DNA from 4 places in the Alteromonas sp. AWJ4_199 genome. Region 1 is predicted to be linked to each of the others. Evidence: predicted binding sites of a transcription regulator. Region 1 holds the regulator's gene; each other region holds the start of a gene.
The links. The regulator sigma-54, encoded in region 1, starts transcription at its own class of promoters, with help from an activator protein. The targets are predictions, from matches to a motif close to GTTGGCACGNNNNTNGNNT.
Positions count from the first base shown of each region.

Region 2: a site for sigma-54 is predicted at 1,761-1,779, ahead of ACXAER_RS18300 (flagellar assembly protein T N-terminal domain-containing protein). Genes of this name have one in related genera too.
Region 3: a site for sigma-54 is predicted at 1,138-1,156, ahead of fliE (flagellar hook-basal body complex protein FliE). Genes of this name have one in related genera too.
Region 4: a site for sigma-54 is predicted at 1,430-1,448, ahead of glnA (glutamate--ammonia ligase). Genes of this name have one in related genera too.

Region 1 covers NZ_JBSWUR010000001.1:1,494,319-1,497,500, reverse strand. The annotation lists gene rapZ (RNase adapter RapZ) at 1-256, opposite strand, end outside; gene ptsN (PTS IIA-like nitrogen regulatory protein PtsN) at 340-783, opposite strand; gene hpf (ribosome hibernation promoting factor) at 797-1,084, opposite strand; gene ACXAER_RS06515 (RNA polymerase factor sigma-54) at 1,115-2,596, opposite strand; gene lptB (LPS export ABC transporter ATP-binding protein) at 2,670-3,182, opposite strand, start outside.
Region 2 covers NZ_JBSWUR010000003.1:265,713-268,894, reverse strand. The annotation lists gene ACXAER_RS18305 (transglutaminase-like cysteine peptidase) at 1-338, opposite strand, end outside; gene ACXAER_RS18300 (flagellar assembly protein T N-terminal domain-containing protein) at 506-1,687, opposite strand; gene ACXAER_RS18295 (LPP20 family lipoprotein) at 1,983-2,468, shown strand; gene flgN (flagellar export chaperone FlgN) at 2,595-3,026, opposite strand; gene flgM (flagellar biosynthesis anti-sigma factor FlgM) at 3,098-3,182, opposite strand, start outside.
Region 3 covers NZ_JBSWUR010000003.1:212,323-215,504, reverse strand. The annotation lists gene ACXAER_RS18045 (sigma-54-dependent transcriptional regulator) at 1-980, shown strand, start outside; gene fliE (flagellar hook-basal body complex protein FliE) at 1,224-1,559, shown strand; gene fliF (flagellar basal-body MS-ring/collar protein FliF) at 1,572-3,182, shown strand, end outside.
Region 4 covers NZ_JBSWUR010000001.1:3,275,525-3,278,706, forward strand. The annotation lists gene glnA (glutamate--ammonia ligase) at 1-1,363, opposite strand, end outside; gene typA (translational GTPase TypA) at 1,822-3,182, shown strand, end outside.

The DNA of each region.
Region 1 (3,182 bases):
CAATGTATACTATAGTCATCGACCAAGAGGATGGCAGGTAGTCTAGAATCTCTACCAAGTCGTCAGGGTTTTTGGGGAGATTCCTAACGTCAATACTTACCGCAACTTGATCGTATTCATCAACAACAGTATGGGTGAGGGTGGGAAGCAAATTTACTGGGATATTATCAACACAGTAATAACCTAAATCTTCCAAAGCGCGAAGTGCGACAGACTTACCAGACCCCGAACGACCACTGATTATGATCAGCTTCACCTAAACTCTCCCTTATATTCTGGTTTCATCACATACGCGTTGTTGAATAAAGTGCCTATCTATAATGTATAAGCCCTTATTGTTTAACTTAATGCAGAAATAATTTCGTCGCTGGTTGTTGCACGACGTATTGTTTTAATCGTTTCTTTGTCGCTTAGCTTACCGGCTACGGTAGCCAGTGTCTGAAGGTGTCCTTCGGTTTGCTCTTCGGGAACGAGAAGAGCAAAGAATATGTCTACGGGCTTTTCGTCTAGGGCATCAAAGTTGATAGCTGGTGTACTTGTTACAACGATTGCTATTACCTTCTCAAGGCCTGCTAGGCGGCCGTGGGGCAGTGCTATGCCGTTACCTATACCCGTGCTACCCATACGTTCTCGAGCCATCAAGCTATTTAAAACCGTTGCCTGGTCGATGTTATCGTTATGCTTGGCAGCGATATCAGCGATGATCTCAAGAATTCGCTTTTTACTATTACACTGAACCGCACACTCGGTGCGGTCCAGACTTACGATGGCTTGTATATCCATGCTTAATTAACTACTAATGTTTTTTCAGTTTTTCCTTATGCTTGATTACCTGCCGGTCGAGTTTATCAACCATGCTGTCAATCGCCGCATACATGTCGGTATTTTCTGAGGATGCGAATACTTCAGCGCCACTTAAATGAACAGTCGCTTCAGCTTTTTGATTTAATTTTTCAACGTTCAGGATGACATGCACATTAGAAATGTGATCAAAGTGACGTTCAAGTTTGCTGAACTTCGTATCGACATAATTACGCAAAGAGTCGGTGATTTCGACATGATGACCAGTAAGGTTGATTTGCATATTTCGTCTTCCTTATATTATTAAGCCCGGTTAGATAAGGCTTTTGCGTTGGTTCGACGGCGGGATCGATAACGATTCCCGGTATTTTGCTATTGTTCGCCGAGCGACTTTTATGCCTTGCTCGGCCAACAATGAAGCAATCTTGCTATCACTTAGCGGCTTGCTAGGATTTTCCGCAGCCACTAACTTCTTGATCAAAGCACGAATCGCTGTAGATGAACACTCACCACCTGACTCGGTTGCTACGTGGCTTGAGAAGAAATACTTCAATTCAAAGATGCCACGGGGCGTATGCATATACTTCTGTGTTGTCACACGCGAAATAGTCGATTCGTGCATATCTACCATTTCTGCGACATCATTTAGCACCATTGGTTTCATCATTTCCGGGCCGTGCTCAAAAAAGCCCATTTGCTGCTGCACAATGCAATTTGCAACCTTCATCAAGGTATCGTTGCGAGATTCAAGGCTCTTTATGAACCACTTAGCCTCTTGCATGTGTGAGCGGATGAATTGTGAATCGCTGCTGTTCTTGGCACGGCGACTCATTGCTGCGTACGTTTGATTTACGCTTAATTTAGGCAGACTGTCGGGGTTCAGCTCAACCACCCAACGGCCATTTTTCTTGGTTACTGAGACATCAGGAATAACGTATTCAGGCTCTTTAGTAACTAAAGCACTACCTGGGCGAGGATTCAAGGTTTGGAGTAAACGCATTGCTTCGCGCAGCTGATCTTCTTTCAATCGGCTCTTACGCATTAGCGTGCGGTAGTCTTTACTGCTCAGTAAGTCTGAATATTCCTCAATAAGCTGCTTCGCTTCAGCAAGCCACGGTGTGTCTTCTGAAAACTGGCGCAATTGCACCATAAGACACTCTTGAGGTGTACGAGAACCTGAACCAATGGGGTCGAACATTTGAATGCGCTTAAGCACACATTCTATTTCGTCCATTTCGATAGGCTCTTCTAAGTCATCGTCATTAACAGCATCTAAGATATCGTCAAGGGTAACGGTTAGATAACCGGATTCGTCGATTGAGTCGATGATAGCCGTAGCAATAGCGCGGTCAGTGTCTGAAAAGTGAGTGAGGCGCATTTGCCAAAGCAAATGCTCTTGGATGTCTTCGGTAGTTTCACCTTGGAAGATTTGTTCGTCATCATTAGACGGGCCAGGCGCAGGCGCAGAAGAGGCGGAGTAGTACTCGTCCCAGGTGCTGTCGATAGGCAGCTCATCGGGAAGGTCGTTCTTCTCCAGTGCATCTCCTGCCTCTAGCGTGTCGCTTGATGCAGAAGCTGTCGCTTCAGCAGCACTATCGTCACTATCGACATTGTTCTTTTCTACTTGTGGCTCGTCGTTACCTTCTTCCACTTCTAACAGTGGATTAGAGTCGAGTGCCTCTTGAATCTCTTGCTGAAGATCAAGCGTAGAAAGCTGCAGCAGCTTGATGGCCTGCTGCAACTGAGGTGTCATGGTAAGTTGTTGGCTAAATTTTAGCTGTAAAGATGGTTTCATCTACGTCTTATTTAAATGCTCTAAATTGAATATACCAGAGCGAAACTGAAAAATGACAATTCGGTTACATTAACTATAGCCTGAATTGTTCGCCTAGGTATACATCCCTTACTTTTTGATTACTTAAAACCTGTTCCGCGGTTCCTTGCGCAATAAGCTCACCATGACTCACAATGTACGCCTTTTCGCAAACATCCAATGTTTCGCGTACGTTATGGTCCGTGATAAGGATACCAATACCCCTATCGCGAAGATGCTGTATTATCTTCTTTATATCATTAACTGATATTGGATCAACACCAGCAAATGGTTCGTCTAACAAAATAAATTGTGGTTTCGCTGCCAAAGCGCGAGCAATCTCTACGCGACGACGTTCTCCCCCTGACAAACTCATGCCCGTACTATTACGTATATGGTTGATATTAAATTCATCAAGTAGTGCATCAGCTTCTTCTTCTTGCTGTTGTGAATTTAAATCTTTACGGGTTTGCAAAATGGCCATGATATTTTCATATACCGTAAGCTTTCTAAATATTGATGCCTCTTGCGGGAGGTAGCCTATACCGCGGCGTGCGCGCTCATGCAT
Region 2 (3,182 bases), on a different contig from region 1:
GCATAATCCTCACAATCTCCGCGAGAATGACCAAAAAGTTCCGAAGGCGTGGCCCAATAGTCTTTTTGTTTGAATACGATATCGTCGGTAGCGTACTGGATATGCTCGTCAAAGAAAGCGTTTACACCGATTAGCTGCTCTTTAACAGCCTTATTTTCAAGGTCGTGAAGTTTAGTTTCTAGCGCACTGACATGTAAGGCTTTGTCAGCTCCAAAATTATTTTTAACTTCCTGTTCGAGCTTTGGAAACTCGATGACATAGTGATCCCTCAGTTGTTGTCCAGCCAGTAGCAAGGCTACTAATGCTAAGCAGTGCGACGCAAACAGAGAAAGGGTCATATTTTTATTATGTAGGTCATACTAAAGTATAAGAGAGAGTACTTATCTCTATCTGAAGTTTAAGTATTAGATACTATACGTAGTTATAGGTATAACACGGGTTTGTTGATATTCCAACCCTGTTTCCCCAACGCCAGTGACTTACATTTGATAAAGTGAAAGCTAATTTACTTCTTAACTACAAAATCGTTTTCCTGAATATTCGCAGTAATTCCCGATGTAGCGTTGACTACCACAGACGAATTGCCATATGCACTATCAACAATAAATGTACCGGGGTAGAGTGTATATTGAAGATATTTTCTACCGCGATTATCGACCACCTCTTTGGCCTGATAAAGGTATAGTTCATCTTTTTCAGATATGCCATTATCTCGCCCAAGAGATATCGAAATTTTGTTGTTCGCAATGTTGATAACGCGACCCGTAACAGGTTGGCAGGCTGTCGCTTCTTTAATATCCTCTATTAATTGGCTGATTGAGCCATCAATCGCCCGACCGTAGCGTGATTGCCAAAAGGATGACGAAAATTCATCAATGTCTTCAAATCTGTCAAACGTCCACTCTTCATTAGCATTGTAAGAGGAACTGAACAATAGGCCGCCGTTTATTCCGTCATAAACTTGTACAGACATTGCAAAAGCACGGTGTGAAGTGTTGCTTCGCCATGGTGTAAACATGGATGCTTCTTTTTGTGTAACGCTTAAATCATCAATAACCCCGACAATAACGAATTGCGTGTTACTTTGATCTGATAGTGTACGTACGTTTTTGTCGGTATAACGGCTATCAAACTTTGCAGTATGGGGAGCAACGTAAGTAATACTGAGATTGTCTGTCTGTTCTTGCATTGCCTTAGCTAAACGCTGCGTAAACGCCTTATCAAAGTGTGGAATATTTCCTTCAGTCAGTTGTGTTCTGTTTCTTATTCTAAAGTGAGTAGTGGCAAAGTGCTTTTGGTCCTGCTGTGCTGAGCATACTTCCCCTCTAGGAAAGATGTCTGCACGTACACTAACTGTGACTACATCACCGTTATAAGTTTCGCTGACGAGCTCTAACTGTTCGACTTCGCCCGTTGAACTAATTGTCATCTCTTCGTTTTTCAGAAGCCCATTAGTTAGTTTGGCTACACTTTGCACTGACGCCCCAGCAAATAACATAGCTTGTTTGAGCGCATCCTGTGTTGCTGCGCGTTTTGCTGCTTCCTTGTTACCGTTCATTACCACAGCCTGTCCAGTGGCTTCATACCAAACGGCATGGGCTTGCCCAGCGATTAGGCTAAGTAGGCAAACAGCGGCCATTGCTCTGCTTAAACATGCCATTAGCGTTGTTTTGCTTGCTTGTCGCACGTGACACCTCTGTGGTTGTTTAGTTATTGCGATTAAATAATGTCGTAATCAATGCGAGACCTACGCGAGTTCTATGCGAAAAAAGTGCCAATTAAAGTGGGAAGCTATCTTTAAAAGCAAACGGGCGCATATATTGCTTATTTCCTTCTAACCAAGGTCTAAAACTGCAAAATGTGTTATGAAAGTTTAGTCGCCTCATAACGCTTTGCTCAAAGGTTATTAGCCTACATAGGTAATGAAAGTAAACAATCAGACGTCACTAAGTCGTTATTAATGCACACAGAGGTTTTAAATTATGTGGTTGAATAGACTAAAAAATTCAAAGCTACTTTTGCGGTCTTCTATGTTTGGCCTGGCAGTTTCTTTGAGTGGATGTGGCATTATCGATAAGCACGTCGAATGGGAAACCGTTGAGCCTGAAACTTACCCTGTTTTAAAGGCGGTTGGTTACGCACCGATTTCATCGCAAAAAGGCGAGTCTGACAGTATGAAGCTAATAATGGCGATGAAAGCGTCAAAATTAGATGCATACCGAGAGTTGACCGAGCAGGTATACGGTCAAAAAATAGAAGGTAGTCAGTCTGTATCACGCCTTGTTGTTGACAGTGAAACGTTACGCGCGTCTGTGGAAGGAGTAATAAGAGGCGCCGAGGTCGTTAAAACCTATCCCGTTGGGAAAGATACTTACGTAACTGAGCTTTCTTTAGATATGCAGCAAGTCTACGATATTTATTTGTCGACTGCTAAGCCGCGCCGAGTGAAAGATGTAAAGTATTACTAGAAGAAAACCCAAAGGAGGGTCGCACCAACAACATCGAAAGAAAGTATATAAAGGTGCGTAATAAGGAAGTGAGATTGCCTGCCGAAGCGATTAGTACTCCGCGACGTTAAAATGCGGCGTAAACGCTTAAGCACTCACTCCGGCACCTAAAGTTCCGCCTTTTGGCTTCCCTTTTTTGTCGTAAGTAAGTGATTCTTTTGCTCGAACTTCCATCATCAAATTCCGCAAGTGTGTGAGGCGTAGCTGTCCTTGCTCTACGGCTTTTTGATTAACCTGTGTTCGATATTTGCAATCTTCAAGAAGCTTCTTTGCCTCAACCATTAATGCTTCATCGTCTTCCGACATCGCATTTTCGTTGTCGATAGCGTCTTCAATCGTTGCATCCAGCGATTGAATAGAACCCAGAAGGGCTGTTTTTTCGTCTAACAAGTTCATCAAAGATTCAGCGTCACGCGAGCTAATAAGCTGCAGTTCTTTTTCAAGCAGCGACGCAAGTGAAGTCATTTGTTCCACTTGACGTGATAATGCTTGTGTTAACTGGCTTACTTGTTCTGTCACTATACTTGTCTCATTGAACGTGTCTGATAAATTCTAACTAGTTATTTGACACCAGATTATTTAGTGCCGAATTATTTAGTACCAAAAATCTCGGATTCTAGCTTCGAGATTTTATTAGCAAGCACTTCAGGATTAACCTTGTACTCACCACTTTGA
Region 3 (3,182 bases), on a different contig from region 1:
CTGCACAAAAAATTGAGTCACGTACGCCAATCGTAGCCGACCCTTCAAGTTTGAAGCTACTTGAGCTTTCGCGGAAAGTTGCGAAGTCTGAAGCTACCGTTATGGTGATGGGTCCAAGCGGGTCGGGTAAGGAAGTGCTGTCTCGCTATATTCACGACCAGTCACCGCGAAGCGATGCACCTTTTGTTGCCATCAACTGCGCTGCTATTCCAGAAAATATGTTGGAAGCGACTTTGTTTGGTTACGAGAAAGGGGCTTTTACTGGTGCTATTCAGGCCTGTCCGGGTAAGTTTGAACAAGCCCAAGACGGCACCCTGTTACTTGATGAAATAACTGAGATGGATTTGGCACTGCAGGCTAAATTACTGCGCGTGTTACAAGAGCGTGAAGTAGAGCGCCTTGGCGGACGAAAAACCGTTAAACTTAATGTGCGAGTTATTGCTACGAGTAACCGAGATTTAAGAAAAGCAGTGGATGCTGGCGAATTCAGAGAAGACTTATACTACCGCTTAAACGTATTTCCTATTGAATGGCGCCCGCTATCGGAACGCCCAGGAGACATTGTTCCGCTTGCCGAACATCTTGTTCAGCGTCACGCCAGTTCACAGGGCTTGGGTACTATCAGATTAAGTGCTGCTGCGCGCAATAAATTGTCGCAATATAGCTGGCCAGGAAACGTTCGAGAATTGGAGAACGTGGTTCAACGCGCGCTTATTCTTTGTGAAAACAATGAAATAGATGCTAGCGATCTAATGATTGACGAAGACATGTCGGCCCCGCTTGAAGTTGCACAAGAGCCGGTTGAAGATAACAAATTGGGCTCAGAGCTTCGTTATCAGGAGCACCAAATTATTCTTGATACCTTGGTATCTTGTAATGGTAAGCGCAAAGACGTAGCAGAAAAGCTAGGTATAAGCCCTCGTACCCTTCGTTATAAACTAGCGCGTATGCGTGAAGATGGTATTGAAGTACCAGCATAGTACTGCTGTTTTGAATCTCTCGTTTCATCCCCGTTATCCGTCGCCTCTGAAGTAAAGAAGGCGGCGGTTTTTTGTTACTCCCTTCAAATCAAACGCCATAAATTTGGCTTACCCTCTCATTTAGTTATTATCGCATTGAAATTTAAGGTTTTTTAAAGTTGGCAAGCCCCTTGCTAATTCACTCTTATAGATTATGTATTCGCCGGTGTTCAGGCGGTTTTCAAAGAAACGCTAGGAGTGGTTATGGACGTTAAAGCCAATAGTTTGTATCAAGAAATGCAGAACATGATTGGGCAAACTCGTCTTCAAGTTAACGAGCCTCAGCAACAGCCGCTTAGTGAAGTTAATAGCTCGGCAAGTGATTTCTCGACCATGCTTAAGAATGCGGTTGATGGTGTAAATGGCATGCAGCTCGAATCAAAAGATGCACAGCAACGTTTTGAAATGGGCGACCCAAGTTTAAGTTTGGCGCAAGTTATGCTGACGAAAGAAAAGGCGGGTATTGCTTTTGAAGCCACTGTTCAAGTGCGTAACAAAGTGCTTGAAGCCTATAAAACAATAATGAATATGCCGGTGTAGGTGGAGTAGGTTATGGCTGAAGCTACAGGTACAAACCTTACGGTTCCTGAACAAAATCAAGCAGTGGACAATGAGCCAGAAAACAAATCTGGTTTTATGGATACTTTAGGCAGTGCAGATATGATGCGCCAAATGGCCCTTGTGGTTGTTTTGGTCATCTGTGTGGCCATCGCAATCTTTATTCTTATTTGGTCGCAAGAACCTGATTATCGCCCCCTTGCGAAAATGGAAACCCAAGAGCTTATTGAAACCCTCGATTATATGGATGCAAACCAAATCGACTATAAGCTTGAGGGCAATATTGTTTATGTAAGAAGTGACGAATTTCAAAATATCCGTTTGGGCATGACCCGCCAAGGGTTAACTAAGGCCTCTGATGCTGGTACCGATATCATTATGCAGGATATGGGGTTTGGTGTTAGCCAGCGTGTTGAAATGGAACGTTTAAAACACGCCCGCGAGCAACAAATTGCTGCAACCATTGAAGATATCGCCAGTATTCAAAAAGCCCGTGTTCTTTTAGCTATGCCAAAAGAGAACGTGTTTGCACGTAGAGAGAAGAAAGCGTCGGCAACCGTTGTGCTAACGGCTAAGCGCGGTGCCGTTATTGCCGGTGAAGAAGTTGATGCGGTCGTTGATATCGTGGCATCTGCAGTTCAAAACATGGAGCCGTCAAAAGTAACAGTAACAGACAGCAATGGCCGCCTGCTCAATTCGGGTTCACAAGATTCAATGAGTGCCCGTGCCAGAAAAGAATACGAAATTGAACGTCAGCGCGAGCAAGAGTACTTAGAAAAAATCGACGCCATACTCATTCCAGTTTTGGGCATAGGTAACTACACGGCGCAAGCTGACGTTACGATGGACTTTACTGCTATGGAGCAAACTCAGCGCAGCTACAACCCTGATTTACCTGCGGTTCGCAGTGAAATGATCATGGAAGAGAACAGCGTGGGTGGCGGCGTGGGTGGTATTCCTGGTGCATTGTCAAATCAGCCTCCGTTAGATTCTAATATTCCAGAAAATGCTGTGGGCGGTAATCAGCAAACTATGCCAGGGCGCACAGCGAAAGAATCGACCCGTAACTACGAGCTTGATACCACCATTAGTCATACCAAAAAGCAGACAGGTGTGATCCGCAGACTAAGTGTGTCGGTGGCAGTAGACTATGCCCAGGTTTCAGGCGAAGACGGCGCTATAACGCCAACCCCACGCAAACAAGAAGAAATTCTTAACATTCGTAGGCTTTTACAGGGCGGAATCGGCTTTGATGTAACCCGCGGCGACTCGCTAGAAGTGGTTAGCGTACCCTTTACTCGTATGGATGCAGGTGAAATTGAAGATGCGCCTTTGTGGGAACAGCCAGGATTTCTGCCAATTCTTAAGCTAGTTGTTGGTGGCTTGGTTATAATAGTACTTATCATCTTTGTAATTCGACCTATGCTGCGTCGTCTTATCAACCCTGATGAGTCTAACGAAGCAGATGAATTTGACGCTGATGAAGGCTTAGACTTAGGCGATGACACCATTAGCATGTTAACGTCTGACTTTGACGAAGGGCAGGTAGGCTTTGCGCCAGATGGCTCACTGATGCTACCTGATCTACACAAAGACGAAGATGTA
Region 4 (3,182 bases), 1.8 Mb from region 1:
TAAGCTTAGTCACTTCTTCAGACTTAAGGTCGATGTAAGCATCAATCATGTCGTCAGTCATTACGCCACCGGCTTTAAGGAAATCACGGTCGTTATCAAGTGCTTCAAGTGCCATTTCAAGCGAGCTTGCAACAGTTGGAATTTCAGCCGCTTCTTCTGCAGGTAGATCGTACAAGTCTTTATCCATAGCATCGCCAGGGTGGATCTTGTTTTTGATACCGTCAAGGCCAGCCATTAGCATTGCAGAGAATGCAAGGTAAGGGTTAGCTGTTGGGTCAGGGAAACGTACTTCAATACGACGCGCTTTATCGCTAGTTACGTGTGGAATACGAATTGATGCAGAACGGTTACGCGCAGAGTATGCAAGCATTACCGGCGCTTCGAAGCCAGGAACTAGACGCTTGTAAGAGTTTGTAGAAGCGTTGGCGAAGGCGTTGATTGCACGCGCGTGCTTAATGATACCACCGATGTAGTAAAGTGCTTCTTCAGAAAGACCAGCGTATTTGTCACCTGCGAAGATGTTCACGCCGTCTTTAGAGATAGACTGGTGACAATGCATACCAGAACCGTTATCGCCAACAAGTGGCTTAGGCATAAAGGTAGCAGTTTGGCCGTATGCGTGTGCAACGTTGTGTACCACATACTTGTAAACTTGAATTTCGTCAGCTTTCTTAACTAATGTGTTGAATTCACAAGCGATCTCGTTTTGACCCGCTGTCGCTACTTCGTGGTGGTGAGCCTCAATGACAAGACCCATTTCTTCCATAACCATACACATAGCAGCACGAATGTCGTGAGCAGAATCTACCGGAGGTACTGGGAAGTAGCCGCCTTTAACGCCTGGGCGGTGACCCATGTTGCCACCTTCAAATTCTTCACCTGAGTTCCACTTTGCTTCTGAAGAGTCGATCTTGTAGAACGAGCCTGCCATATCTGTGTGGAAACGCACATCGTCAAAAAGGAAGAACTCTGGTTCTGGACCGAAGAAGCATGTGTCGCCGATACCTGTAGATTTCAAGTACTCTTCTGCGCGACGTGCAACAGAACGTGGGTCACGCTCGTAACCTTCCATTGTTGAAGGCTCAACAATGTCACAGCGGATGTTTACTTGTGTTTCTTCTGCGAAAGGGTCTACAACGCAGCTGTCTGCGTCTGGAAGAAGAACCATATCTGATTCGTTGATGCCTTTCCAACCAGCAATTGAAGAACCGTCGAACATTTTACCTTCTTCGAAGAATTCTTCATCAACAACACTTGCAGGAATTGATACGTGTTGTTCTTTACCTTTAGTGTCGGTAAAACGTAAATCTACAAACTTCGCTTCACTTTCTTTAATCAGTTCTAATGCCTTATCTACTGACATCGTGTCCTCCAGGTTTAATGTAAAAATGCGGAATGATCAGCTTCACTCCAACAGTGGCAAAAGTGAAAGCGATTATCATGCCATTTACAAGCAAGCCGAATTTTGCGGCATGGACAGGCATCTATCACTTCCATTTGAATAGCATTGCACTAATAAAGTGCACTGGCGCTCCATAGTGGTGCTTAATTGTTACTTTTATGTCATTTAGCCTAGATCACTTTCTATCACACCACCACCGTCTCTGCTCAATTCGGTGCAATTAATATGTTTATTTTTTAAACTGAAGAGTTAATTCCAATAAAAGTGACATAGGATCAAAAAAAGGTGCGCAAACGTCGAGGTTTTTCTGTACAATCCGCGCAAATTTCTCTATCTGCATTTTTTTGCAACAAATCTAATGCAGACTTATTCGATTCCCGAATTAAGTTGGCATCGATTTACACAGGCTCTATATAAGCATGAATACCACTGATATTAGTAAATTGCGTAACATCGCAATCATCGCCCACGTTGACCACGGTAAAACCACCCTGGTAGACAAACTGTTACAGCAGTCTGGCACCCTTGAATCTCGAGGCGAGCAAGAAGAGCGCGTAATGGACTCGAACGACATCGAGAAAGAACGTGGCATTACCATCCTAGCTAAGAACACAGCGATTAACTGGAACGACTACCGAATCAACATCGTAGATACTCCTGGACACGCTGACTTCGGTGGTGAAGTAGAACGTGTAATGTCAATGGCTGACTCTGTACTTCTACTTGTAGATGCACAAGAAGGCCCAATGCCACAAACGCGTTTCGTTACGCAAAAAGCATTTGCCCAAGGCCTTAAGCCAATTGTTGTTATCAATAAAATCGACAAGCCTGGCGCACGCCCTGATTGGGTAATGGATCAAGTATTCGACCTTTTCGATAACTTAGGCGCAACTGACGAGCAGCTTGACTTCCAAGTAGTTTACGCTTCTGCACTAAATGGCTGGGCATCACACGATGCAGACGCGCCTCAAGAAGACATGACTGCGCTATTTGAAACTATCGTTGAGCAAGTATCTGCGCCAGATGCTGACATCGACGGTCCTTTCCAAATGCAGATTTCTCAGCTTGATTACAACTCATACGTGGGTGTAATCGGTGTAGGTCGCGTTAAGCGCGGTTCAGTTAAGCCAAATCAACAAGTAACTGTTGTTACAGCTGATGGCGAAAAGCGCAACGGTAAAGTTGGCTTAGTTTACGGCTATCTTGGTCTTGCACGTCACGAAGTTGAATCAGCGCATGCTGGCGACATCATTGCTATCACAGGTCTTGGCGAACTTAAGATCTCTGACACAATTTGTGACCAAAATACAGTTGAAGCGCTTCCTCCGCTTACGGTTGATGAGCCTACTGTAACCATGACCTTCCAGGTAAACACGTCTCCGTTTGCGGGTAAAGAAGGTAAATATGTAACGTCACGCAACATTCTTGAGCGTCTTAACGACGAACTAGTACACAACGTTGCGCTTCGCGTTGAAGAAACTCAAGACCCTGATAAGTTCCGCGTATCAGGTCGTGGTGAACTTCACTTGGGTATTCTTATTGAAAACATGCGTCGTGAAGGTTACGAGCTTGCTGTATCTCGTCCAGAAGTAATTCTTAAAGAAGTTGACGGCGAAACACAAGAACCTTACGAAACACTAACGATTGACTGTCAAGAAGAGCACCAAGGCTCAATCATGGAACAGCTTGGTCTTCGTAAAGCCGAAATGACCGATATGTCTCCAGATGGCAAAGGCCGTGTTCGTATCGACTTTATTATTCCAAGTCGTGGCCTAATTGG